Catenuloplanes indicus: one gene and its partner. The protein of the gene in region 1 interacts with the protein of each later gene in a pairwise test. Links are inferred from orthologs where the notes say so. Each region holds a gene or a part of one and is shown on either strand. Other genes may lie near its edges.

What was found.
Region 2: the proteins of rlmB (region 1) and J2S42_RS18830 interact in binary tests that used the Escherichia coli proteins (3 or more experiments, as listed by UniProt). The link is inferred for Catenuloplanes indicus from one-to-one orthologs.

The regions. Positions count from the first base shown.
Region 1 is NZ_JAUSUZ010000001.1:5,264,863-5,275,440, forward strand. The notes cover bases 4,072-7,071. They hold rlmB (23S rRNA (guanosine(2251)-2'-O)-methyltransferase RlmB), read left to right. Parts: upstream 4,072-5,004; coding sequence 5,005-6,138; downstream 6,139-7,071. Other genes in these bases: cysS (cysteine--tRNA ligase), read left to right, coding at 4,072-5,005; J2S42_RS23800 (Hsp70 family protein), read left to right, coding at 6,197-7,071. Also shown: J2S42_RS23775 (AfsR/SARP family transcriptional regulator), read left to right, coding at 1-286; J2S42_RS23780 (class II fumarate hydratase), read left to right, coding at 291-1,688; J2S42_RS23785 (S8 family serine peptidase), read left to right, coding at 1,815-3,515; more of cysS, read left to right, coding at 3,590-4,071; more of J2S42_RS23800, read left to right, coding at 7,072-8,992; J2S42_RS23805 (hypothetical protein), read right to left, coding at 9,006-9,707; J2S42_RS23810 (carbohydrate ABC transporter permease), read right to left, coding at 9,717-10,578. UniProt on the Escherichia coli protein: Specifically methylates the ribose of guanosine 2251 in 23S rRNA.
Region 2 is NZ_JAUSUZ010000001.1:4,196,146-4,206,678, reverse strand. The notes cover bases 3,247-6,201. They hold J2S42_RS18830 (NAD(P)H-hydrate dehydratase), read right to left. Parts: upstream 5,464-6,201; coding sequence 4,030-5,463; downstream 3,247-4,029. Other genes in these bases: J2S42_RS18820 (hypothetical protein), read left to right, coding at 5,956-6,201; J2S42_RS18825 (holo-ACP synthase), read right to left, coding at 5,472-5,840; glmS (glutamine--fructose-6-phosphate transaminase (isomerizing)), read left to right, coding at 3,247-3,711. In the rest of the region: J2S42_RS18845 (pyridoxal phosphate-dependent aminotransferase), read right to left, coding at 1-864; J2S42_RS18840 (MmpS family transport accessory protein), read right to left, coding at 893-1,633; more of glmS, read left to right, coding at 1,831-3,246; more of J2S42_RS18820, read left to right, coding at 6,202-6,267; J2S42_RS18815 (alpha/beta hydrolase), read left to right, coding at 6,258-7,913; ung (uracil-DNA glycosylase), read right to left, coding at 7,943-8,629; J2S42_RS18805 (alpha/beta fold hydrolase), read right to left, coding at 8,701-9,822; alr (alanine racemase), read right to left, coding at 10,121-10,533. UniProt on the Escherichia coli protein: Bifunctional enzyme that catalyzes the epimerization of the S- and R-forms of NAD(P)HX and the dehydration of the S-form of NAD(P)HX at the expense of ADP, which is converted to AMP.

The DNA of each region.
Region 1 (10,578 bases):
GACCGTCGGTGACCGGCACGGCGAGGCGATGGTCGGCAACGATCTCGCCGCCACGCTCGGCGCCGCCGGTGCGCCGGAGGCCGCGGTCGAGGCGTACCGGCGCTCGCTGGCCGTCTCCGTGCAGATCGGGCACCGGTACGAGCAGGCCCGCGCGCTGGCCGGGCTCGGTTCCTGCCTGCGTGATCCGGAGGAGGCCCGCACGCACCGCGATCGCGCCGCGCTGATCTTCGCGGAGATGGGCGTGGCCCAGATCAACGGCGAACCCGCTCCCGCCGAGGGAGGATGAACCGGTGACTGCCAACGAGAGTGGATACCGAATCGAGCGCGACACCATGGGCGAGGTCCGGGTGCCGGTGGACGCGCTGTGGCGGGCCCAGACGCAGCGGGCCGTGGAGAACTTCCCGATCTCCGGACGCGGCCTGGAGCCGGCCCACATCCGCGCGCTCGCGCAGATCAAGGGCGCGGCCGCGGCGGTGAACGCGGAGCTCGGCGTGATCGACGCGGACGTGGCCAAGGCGATCGGCGCCGCGGCCGCGCACGTGGCGGACGGCGGATACGACGACCAGTTCCCGATCGACGTGTTCCAGACCGGGTCGGGCACCTCGTCCAACATGAACACCAACGAGGTCATCGCCACGCTGGCCGCCCGTGAGCTGGGCCGCGACGTGCACCCGAACGACCACGTGAACGCGTCCCAGTCCAGCAACGACGTGTTCCCCTCCTCGATCCACCTGGCCGCCACGCACGCGGTGGTCAACGACCTGATCCCGGCGCTGGCGTACCTCGGCGACGCGCTGGCCGCCAAGGCCGCGGAGTGGGAGACCACCGTCAAGTCGGGCCGCACCCACCTGATGGACGCCACGCCGGTGACGCTCGGCCAGGAGTTCTCCGGATACACCGCGCAGGTGCGGTACGGCATCGAGCGCCTGGAGTCCGCGCTGCCCCGGCTGGCCGAGCTGCCGCTCGGTGGCACCGCGGTCGGCACCGGCGTGAACACGCCGCCCGGCTTCGCACCCGCCGTCATCGAGAAGCTGCGCGCGGCCACCGGACTGCCGCTGAGCGAGGCCCGTGACCACTTCGAGGCGCAGGGTGCGCGGGACGCGCTGGTCGAGACGTCCGGCCAGGTGCGCACGATCGCGGCCGGCCTTTACAAGATCGCCAACGACATCCGCTGGATGGGCTCCGGGCCGCGCGCCGGCCTGCGCGAGCTGCGCCTGCCCGACCTCCAGCCCGGCTCGTCGATCATGCCGGGCAAGGTGAACCCGGTGGTGCCGGAGGCGGTCCGCCAGGTCGTGGCGCAGGTGATCGGCAACGACGCGGCCGTCGCGTTCGCCGGCACCCAGGGCGACTTCGAGCTGAATGTGATGCTCCCGGTGATGGGCCGCAACCTGCTGGAGTCGATCAAGCTGGTGGCGAACGTGGCCCGGCTGCTGGCCGACCGCTGCGTGGCCGGTCTGGAGGCCGACGCCGAGGTCACCCGCGGTTACGCGGAGGGCTCGCCGTCGATCGTCACGCCGCTCAACCGCTACCTCGGGTACGACGAGGCCGCGTCGATCGCGAAGGCCGCGCTGAAGGACAACAAGACGATCCGCGAGGTGGTCGTCGAGCGCGGGCACGTGGCGTCCGGAAAGCTCACGGAGGAGCAGTTGGACACGGCTCTGGACGTTCTGCGCATGACGCGCCCTTAGTCGGTATCGACTGCTACGCCTGTGTAAAGAATTTGTGCTTGCCTCTATTCGAATCCATCGAGATCGGGTGGGATGCTTCCAGGCCGTCATCGACGGCCGTCTCGACTCTCGAGAGGAAGCAGGATGGTGAGCAGACGCTTCACCGCCGGCTCGGTCGCGACCGTGACCGGGCTGGCGTTGGTGCTGGCGGTCCCCGCCGGAGCGGCCACCGCCGCACCGGCCGCGGCAGCCGCGGCCGAATACACGGTGGTGGCGGAGGACGGTGTCTCCACCGCCGCGGCCACCGCGGCGATCGCGGCCGCCGGCGGCACGGTGGTCGAGAGCAACGACAGCGTCGGTACGTTCACGGTGACCGCCGGTGCGGCCGACTTCGCGGCGAAGGCCGCGGCCTCGACCGCGCTGATCGGCGCGTCCAGCAGCGACCGCGCGATCGGCAAGGCGCCCAAGCTCGACCTGGTCGAGCAGGAGGCACTGCTGGCACCCGCGTCCCGGGCCGCGGCCAAGCGCGGCGGCCACGGCGGCCCGAAGCTAGACCCGCTGGACGACAAGCTCTGGGGTCTGGAGCAGGTCCGCTCCGACGACGCCCGCCGGGTGGAGCCGGGCGACCGCGGTGTGACCGTCGGCATCCTGGACACCGGCGTGGACGCGAGCAACCCCGACATCGCGGCGAACTTCAGCTGGAAGCTGTCCCGCAACTTCGCGCGCGACATCCCGGACATCGACGGTGAGTGCGAGGTGACCGGCTGCCTCGACCCGGTCGGCACGGACGACGGCGGTCACGGCACGCACGTCGCCGGCACGGTCGGCGCGGCGGTCAACGGCTCCGGCATCTCCGGCGTGGCGCCGAACGTCACGCTGGTCGAGCTGAAGGGCGGCCAGGACTCCGGCTACTTCTTCCTGGAGTCGGTCGTCAACGCGCTGACCTACGCGGGCGACGCCGGACTGGACGTGGTCAACATGTCCTTCTACATCGACCCGTGGCTGTACAACTGCCTCGGCAACCCAGCCGACTCGGCCGCCGAGCAGGCGGAGCAGCGGGCCACCATCACCGCGGTCCGGCGTGCGCTGACCTACGCGCACAACAAGGGCGTGACGCTGGTCGGCTCGCTCGGCAACAACCACGAGGACCTGGGCAACCCGCGGCCGGACGCGTCCAGCCCGAACTACCCGGGTGGCACCGAGCGGCCGCGCGTGATCGACAACGCGACGTGCTTCGACCTGCCGGTCGAGGGCCCGTTCGTGATCGGCGTGTCCGCGACCGGTCCGTCCGGCCGCAAGTCCGACTACTCGAACTGGGGTGCGGAGCAGATCTCCGTCGCCGCGCCGGGTGGCTGGGCCACGGACACGCAGGGCACCGGGGACACGTTCGCCAACCGGATCCTCTCGGCGTACCCGCTGAAGGTGCTGCAGGAGATCGGCCGGGTGGACGCGGACGGCAACATCGTCCCCGGCTTCGAGAACCGCGTGTTCAAGGACTGCACCAAGGCCGGCAAGTGCGGGTACTACACCTACCTGCAGGGCACGTCGATGGCGTCGCCGCACGCCTCCGGGGTGGCCGGGCTGATCGTGTCGAAGTTCGGCACGCCGGACTGGCGCCGTGGCGGGCTGACGCTCCCGCCGAACTGGGTCGAGCAGCACCTCTACCGCACCGCGGCGGAGCAGGCCTGCCCGACGCCGGCGCTGATCAGCTACGCCGAGGTCGGCCAGTCGGCCGAATACGACGCGCTGTGCACCGGCACGAAGAACTTCAACAGCATCTGGGGGTACGGGATCGTGGACGCCTACAAGGCCGTCACCACCCCGCTCCAGCCCTGGGTGAAGCCGTAGGGACCTAGTCAAGATCATTCACTGGTACGATGGCCGGTCCCCGCGACACGGGGACCGGCCGTTACCCTTGCAGGGTGACACTCCGCTTGTATGACACCGCGACCCGCTCGGTGCGGGACTTCGTCCCGCGGTCACCCGGCAAGGTCGGGATCTACCTGTGTGGTCTCACCGTCCAGTCCCCACCGCACATCGGCCACCTTCGCTCCGGTGTGAACTACGACGTGCTCCGCCGCTGGCTGATCCGGTCCGGGTTCGAGGTGACGTTCGTCCGCAACGTGACGGACATCGACGACAAGATCCTCGCCAAGTCGACCGAGCAGGACCGGCCGTTCTGGGCCATCGCGTACGAGAACGAGGTCAAGCTCGCCGCGGCGTACCGGTCACTCAACGTGCTGCCGCCGACCTACGAGCCGCGCGCCACCGGGCACATCCCGGAGATCCAGCAGATCATCGCGCGGCTGATCGAGGGCGGGCATGCGTACCCGGCGGCCGACGGCTGCGGCGACGTCTACTTCTCGGTGCGCAGCTTCCCGGCGTACGGTGCGCTCTCCGGCCAGCACCCCGACGACATGCAGGAGGCGGCGGACAGCGAGGCGCGAGCCAAGCGCGACGCCCGCGACTTCGCGCTGTGGAAGGGCGTGAAGGAGTCCGAGCCGCTCGCCGGCAGCTGGCCGTCGCCGTGGGGCCGCGGCCGTCCCGGCTGGCACATCGAGTGCTCCGCCATGTCCTGGCGCTACCTCGGCGAGGCCTTCGACATCCACGGCGGCGGGCTGGACCTGCAGTTCCCGCACCACGAGAACGAGATCGCCCAGTCCCGGGCCGCGGGTTACGGGTTCGCCGGCTACTGGGTGCACCACGGCCTGCTCAACCTGGGCGCGTCGAAGATGAGCAAGTCCCTGGGCAACGTGCTCGACCTCGACTACGTGGCCGGCCTCGGCGTGCGCCCGGTCGAGCTGCGTTACTACCAGGCGCAGCCGCACTACCGGTCGGCCATCGACTACTCGGACGACGCACTCCGCGAGGCCGCGGTGGCGTACCGGCGGATCGAGGGCTTCGTCCAGCGCGCCACCGAGCTGACCGGCGCGGGTGAGCTGGGCGACATCCCACCCGCGTTCGCGGCCGCGATGGACGATGATCTGAACACGTCCGCGGCGCTCGCGGTCGTGCACGAGTCGATGACCCGCGGCAACACCGCGCTCAGCGCCGGCGACAAGACCGTGGCCGCCACCGCGCTGGCCGAGGTGCGCGCCATGCTGGACGTGTTCGGCGTCGATCCGCTCGACCCGGCCTGGCAGGCCGGGAACGGTGGCGGCGACCTCCGTCAGGTGGTCGACTCGCTGGTCGCGCTCGCGCTCGAGCAGCGCACCGCCGCGCGGGGACGCAAGGACTGGCAGGCCGCCGACGCCGTGCGTGACCAGCTGAAGAACGCCGGCGTCGTGGTGGAGGACACCCCGGCCGGCCCACGATGGACCATTGGGGAGCAGCACTGATGCCGGGCAACTCGCAGCGCAGGAACAAGCGCGTCACGCCGAAGAAGGGCGCCGCGGGCGGCTCCGGCGGAAAGAACCGTGCCGGGCTGGCCGGCCGCGGCCGCACGCTGCCGGCGGACGAGCGTCCCTGGCACAAGGGCTACTCCGGCACCGAGCAGCTGCCCGAGAAGACCGCGCGCAAGCAGGAGAAGGAGCGCCGGGCCGCGGCCGCCGAGGGCCGCGCGCCCAAGATCGGCGTTCCCGGCAGCAAGGACACCACCTGGGGTAAGAACGGCTCCGGCCGGGGCGCCCCGGCGTCCACCCGCGGCGCGTTCGCCGGTGGCCGCGGCGGTGGCAAGGTCGGCGCGCGCGGTCCGCGGATCGCACCGGGCCGCCGCTCCACCCCGCCGAAGGACTCGCCCGAGCTGCTGGTCGGCCGCAACCCGGTGGTCGAGGCGCTGCGCTCCGGCGTGCCCGCGACCGCGCTCTACGTGGCCCAGGGCATCGAGATGGACGAGCGGGTCCGCGAGGCCGTCCGCACCTGCGCCGACAAGGGCATCGCGATCATGGAGGTGAGCCGGGCCGAGCTGGACCGGATCACCGGCGGCGTGCTGCACCAGGGCATCGGCGTGCAGGTGCCGCCGTTCGCCTACGAGGACTTCTCCGACATGGTCGCGGCGGCGCTGGAGCAGACCGCGCCGTTGCTGGTCGCGCTGGACGGCGTCACCGACCCGCGCAACCTCGGCGCCGTGATCCGGTCCGCGGCCGCGTTCGGCGCGCACGGCATCTTCGTGCCGGAGCGTCGCGCCGCCGGGATCACCGCGACCGCGTGGCGTACCAGCGCCGGTGCGGCCGCCCGCCTCCCGGTCGCCCAGGTGACCAACCTGACCCGCGCGATCAAGGCGTGCCAGCAGGAAGGTTTCATGGCGATCGGGCTGGACGCGGACGGCGCCACCGACGTCTACAACCTGGAGGTCGCCACCGGCCCGACCATCGTGGTGGTCGGCTCCGAGGGTCGCGGGCTGTCCCGGCTCGTCGGCGAGACGTGCGACCTGCGCGTCTCGATCCCGATGGCCTCGGACGTGGAATCGCTGAACGCCTCGGTCGCCGCCGCGGTCGCGCTCTCCGAGATCACCCGCCGACGCAACGCCTGACCTGCGCGGAGTCGCTACCATGCGAGGCTGATCACGTGCGGTGGCGAAGGGGCGGGGCATGAGCGACGGGACGTACGGGCTGGGGGTCGACCTCGGCACGTCCAACACGGTCGCGGTGCTGCGTACCCCGGACGGGCGGACCCGTCCGCTGCTGTTCGACGGGCAGCCGATCATGCCCTCCGGCGTCTACCTGGACCCGGAGGGCCGGCTGCACGTCGGACGGGACGCGCAGCGCCTCGCCCAGGCCGACCCGGCGCGGTACGAGCCGAACCCGAAACGCCGCATCGACGAGACCTCGGTGCTGCTCGGCGACCGTGAGATCCCGGTGGTCGACCTGCTGGCGGCCGTGCTCGGCGCGGTCGCCCGGGCCGCGGTGGAGGCGGTCGGCTTCCTGCCACCGGCGATGCTCACCCACCCGGCGGCGTGGGGTCCGGTCCGGCGTGCCACGCTGGCCGAGGCGGTGGCCCGCGCGGGCTGGCCGCCGGTCGCGGCCGCACCCGGGCAGCCCGGTACCCGGTTCACGCCGGAGCCGGTCGCGGCCGCGCGGTACTTCGCGGAGGTGCTGCACCGCCCGGTGCCGGCCGGGTCCGCGCTCGCGGTCTTCGACTTCGGCGGCGGCACGCTGGACGTCGCGGTGGTCCGCAATGACGGCCTCGGCCCGTCCGGCCGGCCGGTCTTCTCCGTGGTCAGCTCCGGCGGCGTCGCCGACCTCGGCGGCCTGGACCTGGACGCGGCCCTGGTCGACCACGTCGGCCGTACCCTGACCGGCCCGGCGCCACAGCCCGGCCCACACGCCACACGGGGCGGCTCGGCCACGCCGGGTGCCGCGGTCACCACCGGCGGCCCGCAGGCGGCGTCCACCGGCCCGGAGATCTCGCCGGACGGCCCGACCCAGCGGCTGGATCTCGCCGCCGCGCAGGCCTGGCAGGCGCTGACCCAGCCGGCCACCGTGACCCAGTGGCGCAACCGCCGCCAGCTCTGGGACGACGTGCGCGGCGCCAAGGAGATGCTGTCCCGCGCCACGGTCGCGCCGATCGCGGTGCCGGGCGTCGAACGCGCGGTACACCTGACCCGCGAGGAACTGGAGCACGTCGTCACGCCGCTGCTGCGCCGGGGCGTGCACGAGACCGCGGGCGTGATCCGGGCCGCCGGGGTCACCCCCGATCGGCTGGCCGGCCTGTTCCTGGTCGGCGGCTCCTCCCGCGTACCCATGGTGGGCCGCCTTCTGCACTCCGACCTGCACATCCCACCGACCGTGCTGGAACAGCCGGAACTGCCGGTCGCCGAGGGCGCGCTGGCCGAGCTGCTCGCCACCATCCCGGCGCAGTCACCCGCTCCGCCGGTCACCTCGGCGCCGCCGGTGTCCTCCGCCCCGGTCTCGCCGACCGCGATGATCCCCGGTGCCGTTCCTGGCGGTCCGCCGCCGGTGAAGCGACCGCGCCGATCGCTCGTGCCGGTGGCCGTGGCCGCCGCCGTCGCGCTGGTCGTGCTGGTCACCGCCGGGACGCTGATCTACCTGAGCCCGTGGAGCCGCGTCGCACCGGTCGCCTTCGCCGACCTGACCGAGGGAACGCTGATCCCCGCGGTCCCCGACGAGCCGGACAGTACGGTCTTCGAGGTCTTCACCGACGTCGTCGGCGACCGCGCGTACGTCGCCGCCCAGCGCGACGACAAGACCCTGGAGATCGCCGGCGTCGGCCTGGACGGCACGGAGGTCTGGCGCCGGACCACCGACAGGGCCACCGCGTTCACGTGGCAGAGCATTCACGCGACCGACCGGTACGTGATCGCGAACGGCGACGGCAGCAGCGAGCAGCCCCGGCCGCTGGTCGCCTGGGACCGCGACGGCGAGCCGCTCTGGCAGGAGCAAATCGCGTCGCAGGACCTGATCTGGCTCTTCAACGACGTGCTGGTGGTCGCCCGGGACGAGGAGCGGCAGCTGATCGGCTACCGGCTGGCCGACGGCGAGGTGGCCTGGGACATGCCGATCCCGCGCGGTGAGTTCTCCGACTACTACCGGGTGGTTCTGATCGCCTCGCCCGGCGACCGCACCGGCCCCGCGGCCGCCGGTGGCACGCCGTTCGGCTGGAACGCGGACGCCGACCAGCGGCTCGTGCTGATCACCGCGGACCAGCGCGCTCAGGTGATCAACGTCGACGACGGCTCGGTGGCCGCGTCCGGCACGGTGGACGTGGAGCCGTCCAGCCTGAGCCCGAGCCTCGGCGTGCAGATGGTCGCGGACTCGAGGCAGCTCTACATCGGCACCACCGGGGATCGCTACCGCATCGAGGCGTACGACCTGACCACGTTCGGCACCGCGCAGGTGGTCTACAACGACACCGCGGGCCGCACGCTGAAGACGCTCACGCTGTGCGGTGACGGCCGGCTGTGCCTTGCCGACCTCGCGGACGAGGGCACCGACCAGGTGGCGGTCTACGACGTCGCCGACGGCGGGAAGCAGGTGATGCGGGTGGACGCGCCGGGCCTCACCGGGCTCACCGACACCGGCGCGATCGTCCCGTCCGGCACCGGCCTGCTGTTGTGGCACAGACCGAAGGACGGGGCGTACCGGACCGCGCTCTACGACGACGCCGGCGACCGGATCTTCGAGTGGAACGGCGTCGCGGCCCGCGTCAACGCACGCAGCTTTCTGATCTTCGATCGCGAGCCGGCCGGTGACGCGCCCAGCACCGAGGGGGTGCCGCTCTCCGCGACCGTCGACAACGGCGACGCGCCGCAGCAGATCGGCACGCTGCCGGCCGTGCGGCTCGGCACCTGCTCGTGGAACGAGACCACGATCATCTGCGGCAGCGGCCCCAACGGCTTCCGCATCCAGCGGTTCGCGGAGGACTGACGGACGGAACCGGTCAGGACGAGCGGGCGGTGGCGTCCGTGGCCGTCGACGGGGCGAGGCGGCGGCGGATCACGTGCAGGGCGAGCAGTGCGTAGCCGGCCAGGATCGGCACCATGATCGCCTGGATCAGGTAGCCGATCGCGATGGTCAACCCCAGTACGCCCGCGCTCGCGGCCGGCACCGCCGGCCGCGCGACCACGAGCCGGCCCGCCTCCCGGAGGGCCACGCGCCAGCCGGTGCCGGGCCCGTCCGGACCAGCCGCGGCGGTGGCGCGGCCGAGCTCGACCACGACCATGCCCGCGAAGCCGGCCCCGGCCAGGCCGAGCAGCAGCGTCGCCCAGATCAGCGGGCGGCCGCCGGGGACCAGGCCGACGCTGAGCGCATGCACGTTGAGCCGGATCAGCACGCCGAACGCGACCACGGCCAGCAGCGGTGGGATGCCGGGCAGCAGGCCGCGGGCGAAGACGCGCGCGGTCTGCCGTACCCCCGGGAATCGCTCTTGATCTGTGTATGTCGCGACCGCCGCGGACGCCGCGCCGGCCGCGGCACCCGCGGTGACGACCGGGAGTGCGGCTACCGTCATCACGATCCCGGTCAGGGCCAGGTCGGAGGCGGCGCGGAGGGTGTCCCGCCAGTCGCGCTGGATCGGCTGCGGGGGTTGTCCGGGCTCCGGAGACTGAGGGTCGGTCGTCCGCAGCCTCCGGAGGTCATCCATGGTGGATCACTAACCCTTCAGGCCGCTGGTGTTGATCCCCTCGACCAGCATCCGCTGGAACGCGACGAAGAACAGGAACACCGGCAGCAGCGACAGTACGGACATGGCGAACATCGCGCCGAGCGAGCTCTGCCCGGTCGAGTCGATGAACAGCCGCAGCGCGATCGGGACCGTGTAGTCCTCCAGGTCGTTCAGGTAGACCAGCTGGGTGAAGAAGTCGTTCCAGGTCCAGATGAACGAGAAGATCGCGGTGGTGACCAGCGCGGGGCGGCTCAGCGGCAGGATCACGTGCCAGAACACGCCGTACGGCGAGCAGCCGTCGATCGTCGCGGCCTCGTCCAGGTCGCGCGGGATGCCGCGCATGAACTGGACCATCAGGAACACGAAGAACGCCTCGGTGGCCAGCGCCTTCGGCACGATCAGCGGCAGCAGCGGGGTGTCGATCCAGCCGAGCGTGTTGAACACGATGTACTGCGGGATGATCAGCACGTCGCCGGGGAGTAGCAGCGTACCGATCATGATGGCGAACCAGAATCCGCGCATCGGGAACCGCAGCCGGGCGAACGCGTACGCCGCGACCAGGCAGGACACCGCGTTCGCGACCACGGTGAGCAGTGCGATCACGCTGCTGTTGATGAAGAACCGGGTGAAGCTGACGTCAAAGCTGTTCCAGCCGGCCGTGTAGTGCGACGCGGTGAACTCGGTCGGCAGCACGGAGATGTTGCTGGCGATCTCCGCATCCGACTTGAACGACGAGCCGATCACCCATGCCAGCGGGTAGAGCACCAGCAGCAGGCCGGCGATCAGCACGGCCAGCCGGACGGCCTGACCGATCGTGAACCGGTTCCTTCGGATGGTGGCGAGCCGGGCC
Region 2 (10,533 bases), 1.1 Mb from region 1 along the record:
CTGCAGGCCGTCCCGGAAGTCGCGGTAGTACGCGTCCGGCAGGTCGAGCGCGACCGCGATCGCGGGCTGGAACGGCGCGCCGTTGACGTACGTCAGGAACTGCTTGACCCGGGTGACCGCGCTGATCAGCTCGCGCGGGCCGCTGACCCAGCCGATCTTCCAGCCGGTGCAGGAGAACGTCTTGCCGGCCGAGGAGATGCGCAGCGTGCGTTCCCGCATGCCGTCCAGCGTGGCCAGCGGCACGTGCGGCGCCGCGCTGTCCGTGAAGACCAGGTGCTCGTAGACCTCGTCGGTGACCGCGTAGACGTCATGGTCCCGGCACAGCCGGGCGATCAGGTCCAGCTCGTCCCGGGTGAACACCTTGCCGGTCGGGTTGTGCGGCGAGTTCAGCAGCACCAGCCGGGTGCGGTCGGAGAACGCCGCGCGCAGCTGCCCCGGGTCGAAGGCGAAACGCCCGTCGGGGTAGAGCGTGACCGGGCGCCGCACCGCACCGGCCAGCGCGATCGACGCGGCGTACGAGTCGTAGAACGGTTCGAAGCAGACCACCTCGTCGCCCGGCTCGCAGAGCGCCATGATCGTCGCCGCGATCACCTCGGTCGCGCCCGCCGTGATCAGGATCTCGCCGTCCGGGTCGTACCGGAGATCCCAGAACCGCCGTTGGTGGCGCGCGACCGCGGCGCGCAGCTCCGGAATGCCCGGGCCGGGCGGGTACTGGTTCCGGCCGCCGCGCAGCGCCGCCTCCGCGGCGGCCAGCATCTCCGGCGGCCCGTCCGTGTCCGGGAAGCCCTGGCCGAGGTTGACCGCGCCCGTCCGGACCGCGAGCGCGGACATCTCCGCGAAGATCGTGGTGCCGAACGGGCGCATGCGCGCCACCAGTGGATCAGTCACCGGTCTACGAAACCACGACGAACTGCATACAGGTAGCGGTGGAGGCGTTGCCGGACGCGGTGCGCTTCACGATCTCCTTGCCGTCCAGCGTGATCCGGCAGGTGAGCTCCGAGTTCTCGGTGCCGAAGTGGATGCCGGTCACGCTGAGCAGGGGTGTCTCGGAGCCGAGCGTGAACTCCTTCCGCCACGGCAGCCGCACGTCCCGCTCCGACTTCGGCGTGGTGCCCGCCTCCGTGTACGTGACCGCGGCGTCGTCCGGGCCGGTGACCTCGTAGACGACCGTCGCGTCCGGGCTCGCGGTGACGCCGGCGCCGGTCGGGAGCAGGTCGTCCAGATCCGGCAGGCCGGGGATCTGGAACGGGTCCTCGGTCGCCGGCGCGGACCCGGTGGGCGCCGGGCGGGTCGGCTCCGGCGCCCCGGTCGGCAGCGGGGGCAGCGAGGGCAGGACGTCCTGCGCCGCGTTCCGCGCCTGGTTGAAGACCAGCACACCGGCCACGACCGTGCCCGCGCAGAGCAGCACCACGGCGGCCGCGATGATCGCGATGATCGGCTTCACCGAGCGCTGCTGCGGCGGTGGTGCCTGCTGCGGGTCGTAGGCCCAGTGCGCGGTGGGCGGCGGGGCGTACTGCGGCTGGCCGTACTGCGGCGGGCCGTACTGCACCGGCTGCTCCGGCACGCCCTCCGGGGGGCGTGCCCACGGGTTGGGCTGCTCGGGCTGCGGGGACGGCGGGTGGGGCTCGGTCATGGCCTCGGGGCTCCAGACGTGCGGGGCGATACACCGTGCACCAGCCTGCCCTATCCCGGCAATCGGCTTACCGACAGGTACCTGGGATGTTCTGTCCGTATAGGTCCCGCATAAATCCCCCAATCGCGCAATGTCCGTGAGCGAATACCCGGCCTTCGCGCACGCGGGTTGAGCAAAACTCCGCTACTCTGGCTGCCATGTGCGGAATCGTGGGTTACGTCGGCAACCGGCCGGCACTGAGCATCGTGTTGGACGGGCTGCGGCGGCTCGAGTACCGGGGTTACGACTCGGCGGGCGTCGCCGTCGTCGGTGACGGCGCGCTGCACACCGAGAAGAAGGCGGGCAAGCTCGCCAACCTGGAGAAGGCGCTCGGCGAGGGCCAGGCCGGCGGCATCACGGCCGGCACCACCGGCATCGGGCACACCCGCTGGGCCACGCACGGCGGCCCGACCGACCGCAACGCCCACCCGCACGTCTCGCAGGACGGTCGTGTCGCGGTCATCCACAACGGCATCATCGAGAACTTCGCCCGCCTCCGCGTCGAGCTCGAGGCGCTCGGCGTCGAGTTCAGCAGCGAGACCGACACCGAGGTTGCGGCGCACCTGCTCGCCATCGCGCTCACCGAGGTCAACTCCGAGGGCGTGACCGGCCCGCAGGCGCTCGCCGAGGCGATGCGCCGCGTCTCCCGCCGGCTGGAGGGCGCGTTCACGCTGCTCGCCGTGGACACCGCGATCCCCGGCGCGGTCGTCGGCGCCCGCCGCAACTCGCCGCTCGTGGTCGGCCGTGGCGAGGGAGAGAACTACCTGGCCAGCGACGTCTCCGCGTTCATCGAGCACACCCGCGAGGCGGTCGAGCTGGGCCAGGACCAGGTCGTGCTGATCACGCCGGAGGGCATCGAGATCACCGGCTTCGACGGCACGCCGGTCGAGGGCCGTCCGTTCCACATCGACTGGGACGCGTCCGCCGCCGAGAAGGGCGGCTACGACTACTTCATGCTCAAGGAGATCGCCGAGCAGCCGCAGGCGGTGGCGGACACGCTGCTCGGCCGGCTCACCGAGACCGGCGAGATCGTGCTCGACGAGGTCCGCCTCACCGAGCAGGACCTGCGCGACGTGGACAAGGTCTTCATCGTGGCGTGCGGTACGGCGTACCACTCGGGTCTGGTCGCGAAGTATGCGATCGAGCACTGGACGCGCATCCCGTGCGAGGTCGAGACGGCCAGCGAGTTCCGCTACCGCGACCCGGTGCTGGACCGCTCCACGCTGGTCATCGCGATCTCCCAGTCCGGCGAGACGATGGACACGCTGATGGCGCTCCGGCACGCCAAGGAGCAGAAGGCGCGCGTGCTCGCGATCTGCAACACCAACGGGTCCACCATCCCGCGCGAGTCCGACGCGGTGCTCTACACGCACGGCGGTCCCGAGGTCGCGGTCGCGTCCACCAAGGCGTTCCTCACCCAGCTCGTCGCCTGCTACCTGATCGGCCTGCACCTGGCACAGGTCCGCGGGATCAAGTACGCGGACGAGGTCGGCGCGGTCGTCAAGCAGCTCCAGGAGATGCCGGACAAGCTGCGCACCGTGCTCGAGTCGATGGAGCCGGTCCGCAAGCTCGCGCGTGACCTCGCGTCCGCGCAGCAGGTGCTGTTCATCGGGCGGCACGTCGGCTACCCGGTGGCGCTGGAGGGCGCGCTCAAGCTCAAGGAGCTGGCGTACATGCACGCCGAGGGCTTCGCGGCGGGCGAGCTCAAGCACGGCCCGATCGCGCTGATCGACCAGGGCACGCCGGTCGTCTGCATCGTCCCGTCGCCGGCCGGCCGCGGCGTCCTGCACGACAAGATCGTGTCGAACATCCAGGAGGTCCGCGCGCGTGGTGCCCGCACCATCGTGATCGCGGAGGAGGGCGACGACGCGGTCGTCCCCTACGCCGACGAGCTGATCCGCGTGCCGCGTACGCCCACGCTGCTGGCGCCGCTGGTCACCACGGTGCCGCTCCAGGTCCTCTCCTGCGAGATCGCCAGCTCCCGCGGCCACGACGTCGACCAGCCGCGCAACCTGGCCAAGTCGGTCACCGTCGAGTAGAGCCGGATCTCCGCTGAAGGCCGGCCCGCGTTCGCTCGCGGGCCGGCCTTTCCGTGCAGATCGATATACCCGCTCCCCGGGTGGTGCTGTCCGCATGCTCCCGCGGGCACCGGTCGTCGCCGGCGCTCCTCCCTGTCAGTTCCGCGGGTGGTCACCACGAGCCGCGGTCGGTGTCGCCGGTCACGTCCCGGCCGCGTCTCGCCGCGGCTTCGCGCGCGTTCGCCTCGTCGCCTGACGCTCCGGGGTTTCGGTGACCGGCGACGGAACCGGTGCCCGCGGGAGCACTGGGGAAGTGGGCACGCCGGAAGCGGGAAAATCTCAAGGAATGATCGAGGCGACCGCCTCGCGCAGCGCGACGGCCACGTCCGGCGCCGTGACCGGCCCGTGTTCCGCGGCGACGCGACCGGCGAGGCCGTGCAGGTAGGCGGCGGTGACCGCGGACCGGACCGGATCGACGCCCGCGGCCAGCAGGGACGCCAGCAGGCCGGCCAGCACGTCGCCGGTGCCGCCGGTGGCCAGCGCGGCGGTGCCGGTCGGGTTGACCCAGGCCGTACCGTCCGGCGCCGCGACGATCGTGCGGTCGCCCTTGAGCAGCACCACCGCGTGCATCCGCGCGGCCAGGGCGAGCGCGGCGCCCACCCGGTCCGATCCCGGCCCGCCACCGGCCAGCCGGGCGAACTCGCGGTCGTGCGGCGTGATCACCAGGGGTGCGTCGCGGTCCCGGAGCCGGTCCGCCGATGAGCCGTCGACCAGCATGGTGAGCGCGTCCGCGTCCAGCACGACCGGCAGATCCGTGCCGAGCACGTCGTGCAGCGCCGTGCGCGCGTCCTCGTCGGTGCCGATGCCGGAGCCGCAGAGCCAGGCCTGCACACGCCCGGTGCCGGCGACGGAGTCCGCCGCGACGACGGACGGATGCGCCCGGAGCACCTCGGCGCGGGCGGTTCCGGCATATCGCACCATGCCGGTCGGGCCGGCCAGCGCACCGGCGGTGGACAGCACGGCCGCACCCGGGTACGTGTGCGAGCCGGTGGCGATCCCGACGACGCCCCGGGTGTACTTCTCCGAGCCGGCGGTCAGCCGGGGCCACCACTCGGCGACGTCCGCGGCACCGGCGATCCGCAGCGCGGGCGCGGCCTGTGGCGCGATGCCGATGTCGACCAGCTCGACGTGACCGGCCAGCGGCGCGGCCGGACCGGCGACCAGTGCCGGTTTGAGACAGCCGAACGTGACCGTCACGTCCGCCGTGACGGCCGCGCCCGGCACCGCGCCGGTGTCCACGTCGACGCCGCTCGGCACGTCGACCGCGACCATGATCGGGCGCGGGGCGCGCACGGCCAGCGCCTCGACGATGCCGATGGCGGGCTCGCGCAGGCCGCCGGTGGCGCCGATGCCGACGATGCCGTCCATCACCAGGTCCGCGGGAAGCCGTTCGTCCCATCGGGTGCGAACCCGGCCGCCGGACCGGCGCAGCGCGGTCAGACCGGCCGGATGTGCCCGGTCCGGGCTCAGCAGCAGCGCGGTGACGTGCGCGCCGCGGCGGGCCAGCAGCGCGCCCGCGAAGAGCGCGTCACCGCCGTTGTTCCCGGCGCCGACCAGCAGCAGCACCCGGGCCCCGTAGACCCGGTCCAGCAGCAGCGCGCACCGGCGGGCGAGCCCGGCCGCGGCGCGCTGCATGAGCGTGCCGTCCGGGACCTCGCGCATCAGCGTCTCTTCCGCCGACCTCACGTCGGCGACCCGCCACACGCCCCGCATGCGAACTCCTAGCTCTCGGCTACCACCATGGCGGACGCGATGCCGCCGTCGTGCGACAGGGACAGGTGCCAGCGCGTGATCCCGCACTCGGCGGCGGCGGCCGCGACCGTGCCGGACACGGTCAGCCACGGCCGCCCGGCCGCGTCCGAGACCACCTCGCAGTCGTGCCAGCGCAACCCCGACGGCGCACCGAGCGCCTTCGCGACCGCCTCTTTCGCGGCGAACCGGGCGGCCAGCGACTCGGCGGGCCGCGGATTCCCGGACGCGGTATGCCGCTCGCCCTCGGTGAACAGCCGGTCCGCGAGCTGCGGCGTCCGTTCCAGCGCGCGGACGAACCGCTCGACGAGCACCACGTCCATGCCGACGGAAACGATCACGCTGTAGAGCCTAGTGGGGGAGTCGGCAACCCCTGTGGACAACCATGCGGTACGCGCGCCGGACGTCGTCCACAGGGCTTATCCGGCCCGGTGTCCGAGTGGGACGGTGGTCGGCATGGAAGTCATCGACGTCACCACTCCGGCGCTGCGGGCCTGCGCTGACCGGCTCGCGGCTGTGGCCCGCCGGCTGCTCGGCATGCCACCGGGCCGCCTGTCCGTCACCGCGCCCGGCTGGGCGGCGTCCGGCGCGTCGGCCGAGCTGGCGGATGCGGCCTGGTCCGCGCTGGATCGGTGCGGCACCGGCGTGGCGGCAGCGGCGGCGGGGCTCGCTCGTGCGGCCACGGCTTATGAGGCGGTCGACCGGTCGGCCGCCACCCGCCTCCGCCACCTGACCGGCGCACCGGGGGTGAAACGCGCATGGCCGTGACGTATGAACAGCTGTGGCAGGCGAGCCCGCCCGCGTGGCGGGCGTCCGCGGCGGCCTGGCGCGACCTCGCGGCATCCGGTGCCCGGCGTGCGCTGGAGCTGGCCGCCGGTGCGGTCGCGGTGACCCGCGTCTGGTCGGGTGCCGGCGCCGACGCGGCCATCGGCCGCCTCCGCCGGCTGCGGGACGATCTGGAGGCCGGCCGGCTCGCGCAGCTCGAGACCGCCACGGTTCTGACGGAATACGCGGCGGCCGTCCAGGCGGCAAAGGCTCGTCTGGCTGCGGCGGTCCGCGCGGCCGAGGCAGCGGGCCTGGCGGTCGAGATCACGGGCCGGGTGGTCGGCGCGTTCACCCCGGGCGGTGCGGTGCCGGTGGGTGGTGGGCCGTCGGTGGCCGTGGCGGCTGAGATCGAGGCGGCGCTGCGTGCGGCGGCGGTCGCGGACGCGGAGGCGGCGGTCCGGCTCGCGGAGCTGAGCGGTGCGGCCGGTCACGGGTGGGAGAGCGTGCCGCCGGGGCACCGGCCCGGGCCGGACGCGTCGCCGGCCACCACGCGCGCGTGGTGGGACTCGCTCACCCCGGCGCAGCGGCGGTGGCTGATCCGGCACGAGCCGACGCTGGTCGGTGGGCTGGACGGGGTGCCGATCACCGCTCGTGACCTGGCCAACCGCGCGCTGCTGGACCTGGCGCTGGAGGCGGCCCGCCTCGGCCTCCCGGTGGACGGGCTGCGCAGCGGCGCGGCGTCCGGCGGCGTCAGCCTGACCGGTGCCGACCTGCGTGGCGTGATCCCGGGCGACGCAGCCTACGCGCGGGACACCGCGCTCATCGGGTCGCTGGAGCGGCTGGCCGAGCGGGTGTCCGCGGACGCGGATCCGCCGCGTTACCTGGTGCGCTTCGACCCGTCGCGGGACGGCCGGGCGATCGTGGCGGTCGGCGATCCGGACCGCAGCGCGGCCGTGGTGACCTACGTGCCCGGCATGACCAGCGATCTCGCCTCGGCCGGTGGTGAGCTGGACCGGGCCGCGCGGGTTGCCGAGGCCGCGACCGAGCTGGACCCGGCGCGACGTACCGCGGCCGTGCTCTGGCTGGACTACGACGCACCGGACTTCCTGGACGAGGCCGTGTCCGCCGCACCGGCGCGGGATGCGGCGCCCGCGCTGCACCAGTTCCAGGAAGGGTTGCGGGCGTCGCACGAGGGCGACCCGGCCCGGCAGGTGGTGCTGGGCCACAGCTACGGCACCCTGGTCACCGGCGTGACCGCCCGCGATCACGGGCTGGACGCCGACGCACTGGTGCTGCTCGCCTCACCCGGTGCCGGGGTGGAGCACGCGACACAGCTGCGCGTGTCCGAGGTCTGGGCCAGTACCTCGATCACCGACCCGATCCAGCACGCGCCGGTGTCACCGGTCGCCGCGGTGACGGATGCCGCGCTCGCGGCCGCGGTGCCGGGCGCGGGCGCGGCCCTCGCCTACGGCCGGCCGGAGGACGACCTGTGGCACGGGCACAACCCCGCGGACCCGGATTTCGGCGCCCGCGTCTTCCCCAGCCAGGCCGACGCCGGGCACCTCGGCTACTGGGATCGTGGCGGGACGGCGCTGGACGCGCTGTCCCGCATCACGCTCGGACTACCACTTGCCGGAGTGGCCCCGTGACGGCCGGGTGGCGGTGCTGGACGGGCAGATCAGGCCGGGGTGAGCGACCAGTCGATCGGGGTGAGGCCGGCGTCCGCGAGGGCCTTGTTGCAGGCGCTGAACGGGCGGGTGCCGAGGAAACCGGCCGGGTTCATCGGGCTCGGGTGGCCGGCCTCCAGCACCACGTGCTGCGGGTTGGTGACCAGTGCGGCCTTCTTCCGGGCGTAGCTGCCCCACAGCATGAAGACCACGCGCGTGTCCAGCTCGTTCACGGCGCTGATGGTGGCGTCCGTGAACTCCTCCCAGCCTTTCTTCGCGTGCGAACCGGCCTTCCCCTCGCGAACCGTCATGATCGAGTTGAGCAGCAGGACGCCCTGCTCGGCCCACGGAGTCAGGTCGCCGGTGGTGGGCATGCCCGCGCCGACGTCGGCCGCGATCTCCTTGAAGACGTTGCGCAGCGACGGGGGCACCCGGACGCCCTCGCGGACGCTGAAGCTCATGCCGTGTGCCTGGCCGGCCTTGAAGTACGGGTCCTGGCCGAGCAGCAGCACGCGCACCCGCTCCGGCGGGCACAGCCGGTATGCCGTGAACAGGTCCTCGACCGGGGGGTAGACGGTCTGCGACGCATATTCCCCCGCGACGAACTCGCCCAGCTTGCGGGTCCGCTCCGCGTCCAGGTGCGGGGCGAGGACGGCCTGCCACGGCGCGGGCAGCAGGCTGACGAGGTCGAGGGACATGCTGGCGACTCCTCCACAGGGGAACTACGGGACGTGCGGTCGCACCGTATCGGACGGGTGCGACAGAACCGTCACAGCTTCTCCAGGAAGGAGATGAGCGCGGCGTTCACCTCGTCAGCGTGCTCCAGCATGACCACGTGCCCGCTGTCCGGGATTTCGATGAACTCCGCGTTCGGCAGGTGGCGGGCGATCTCACGCGAGTGGGTGACCGGCAGGATCTGGTCCTTGTCGCCCGCGATCACGAGCGTCGGGATGTCCTGCAGCGTGTCCAGCGCGGGGAACCGGTCATGCGTGTAGATCGTCCGCAGATAGCGCGTGACCGTGTCTGCCGTGGTGTGCGAGTTCATCGACTCGACGAACGTGACCAGCGCCGGGCTGGGCGCGCTGCCGCCGAAGCCGAACTGGCGGGTGAGCAGCCAGGCCAGGTCGGAGGAGGCGAGCCGGGCTCGGTCGATGACGCTGCCGGTGAGCCGGGTGGTCCGGGTGACGACCGGCAGGAACGGCGCACCGGCCCGCGCGGCCAGCGACGGCAGCGACAGCCGGGCCTCCTCCAGCTTGCCGCCGGACGTGGCCATCAGCACGACGCCGGACACCCGGGTGCGCAGCAGGTCCGGGTACCGCTCGGCCAGCGCCATGATCGTCATGCCGCCCATGGAGTGGCCGACCAGCACGATCGGGCCGGTCGGCACGGTGGCCTCGATGACCGCGTTCAGCGACTCGGCCAGCGCTTCCAGGTGGTAGTCGCCGGACTCCAGCTTGCCGGAGCGGCCGTGCCCCGGCTGGTCGTAGAAGACCATCCGGTAGTCGCCGCGCCGTACCAGCTCCTTGCGCTGGAAGTAGAACGTGCCCATGTCCAGGCAGAAGCCGTGCACGAAGACGATCGTGGGCTCGGCCTCCAGGTCAGCACCGGGCGCACCGGGAAAGTCCGGTTCGACCTCCAGCCCGTCGACCGGGTCGAGCACCTCGACGTGCAGGTCGGTGCCGTCCGGCGCGGTGATCATGAAGGACTCGTCGTAGGGCTGCTCGCCGAACTTCTCATCCGCGTACGGATCGATCGTGCCCCGCTTGGTGCGGCGCACGATGGTCCGCTCGGCGGCGACCCCGGCCGCGATGCCGGCGGCGGCGAGCCCGACCACGGCGCCGATGATCCCGGCGCGTTTCCCGACCTTGGGGGTGAAGACCGACGAAACCAGAGACGACGAGGACGATGACGCCGAACTCATGCTTGCCCTTCCTCCAGGCTGCGATAACGCTGTCGGACGAATCGAGCCACCACGCCACTCCCGCCGGCCACCCGCAACCGCTGCGGCGCCGCGTCGGCGCGCGCCGGGCTGGCTGGGACCCTGCTGGCCGGCGCTGAGCTGACCGGCGTCGGGTCGCTGGGCCCGCCGGTACCGGGTGCCGCGCCGGCTGGCATCGGGGCGCCGGTGCCGGGCGTGCCGGAGGGCCGCGGTTGCGGTCGCGAGCGAGCGGTGGCGGTCCGGGGTGGAGTCATGAGGTGGGCTCCGGGGGGAGGCCGTCGAAGACGCGGGCTACCCTGGCGCTGCCGAAGCGGGCGACGATCTCGTAGTTGATGGTGCCGGAGGCGGCGGCCCAGTCGTCGACGGTGGGCTCGCCGGCGTCGCCGGGGCCGAAGAGGGTGACCAGGTCACCGGCCTGAATCGGATCGTCGCCGCAGTCGACCATGAACTGGTCCATGCAGACGCGGCCGGCGATCGGGCGGACCCGGCCGCCGATCTGCACCGGGCCGCCGTTGGAGGCATGCCGGGGGACGCCGTCGGCATAGCCGATCGGGATCACCGCGATGGTGGACTCGACCGGTGTGACGTAGGTGTGGCCGTAGGAGACGCCGGAGCCGGCCGGTACCCGCTTGGCCAGCATCACCCGGGCGCGTGCGGTCATCG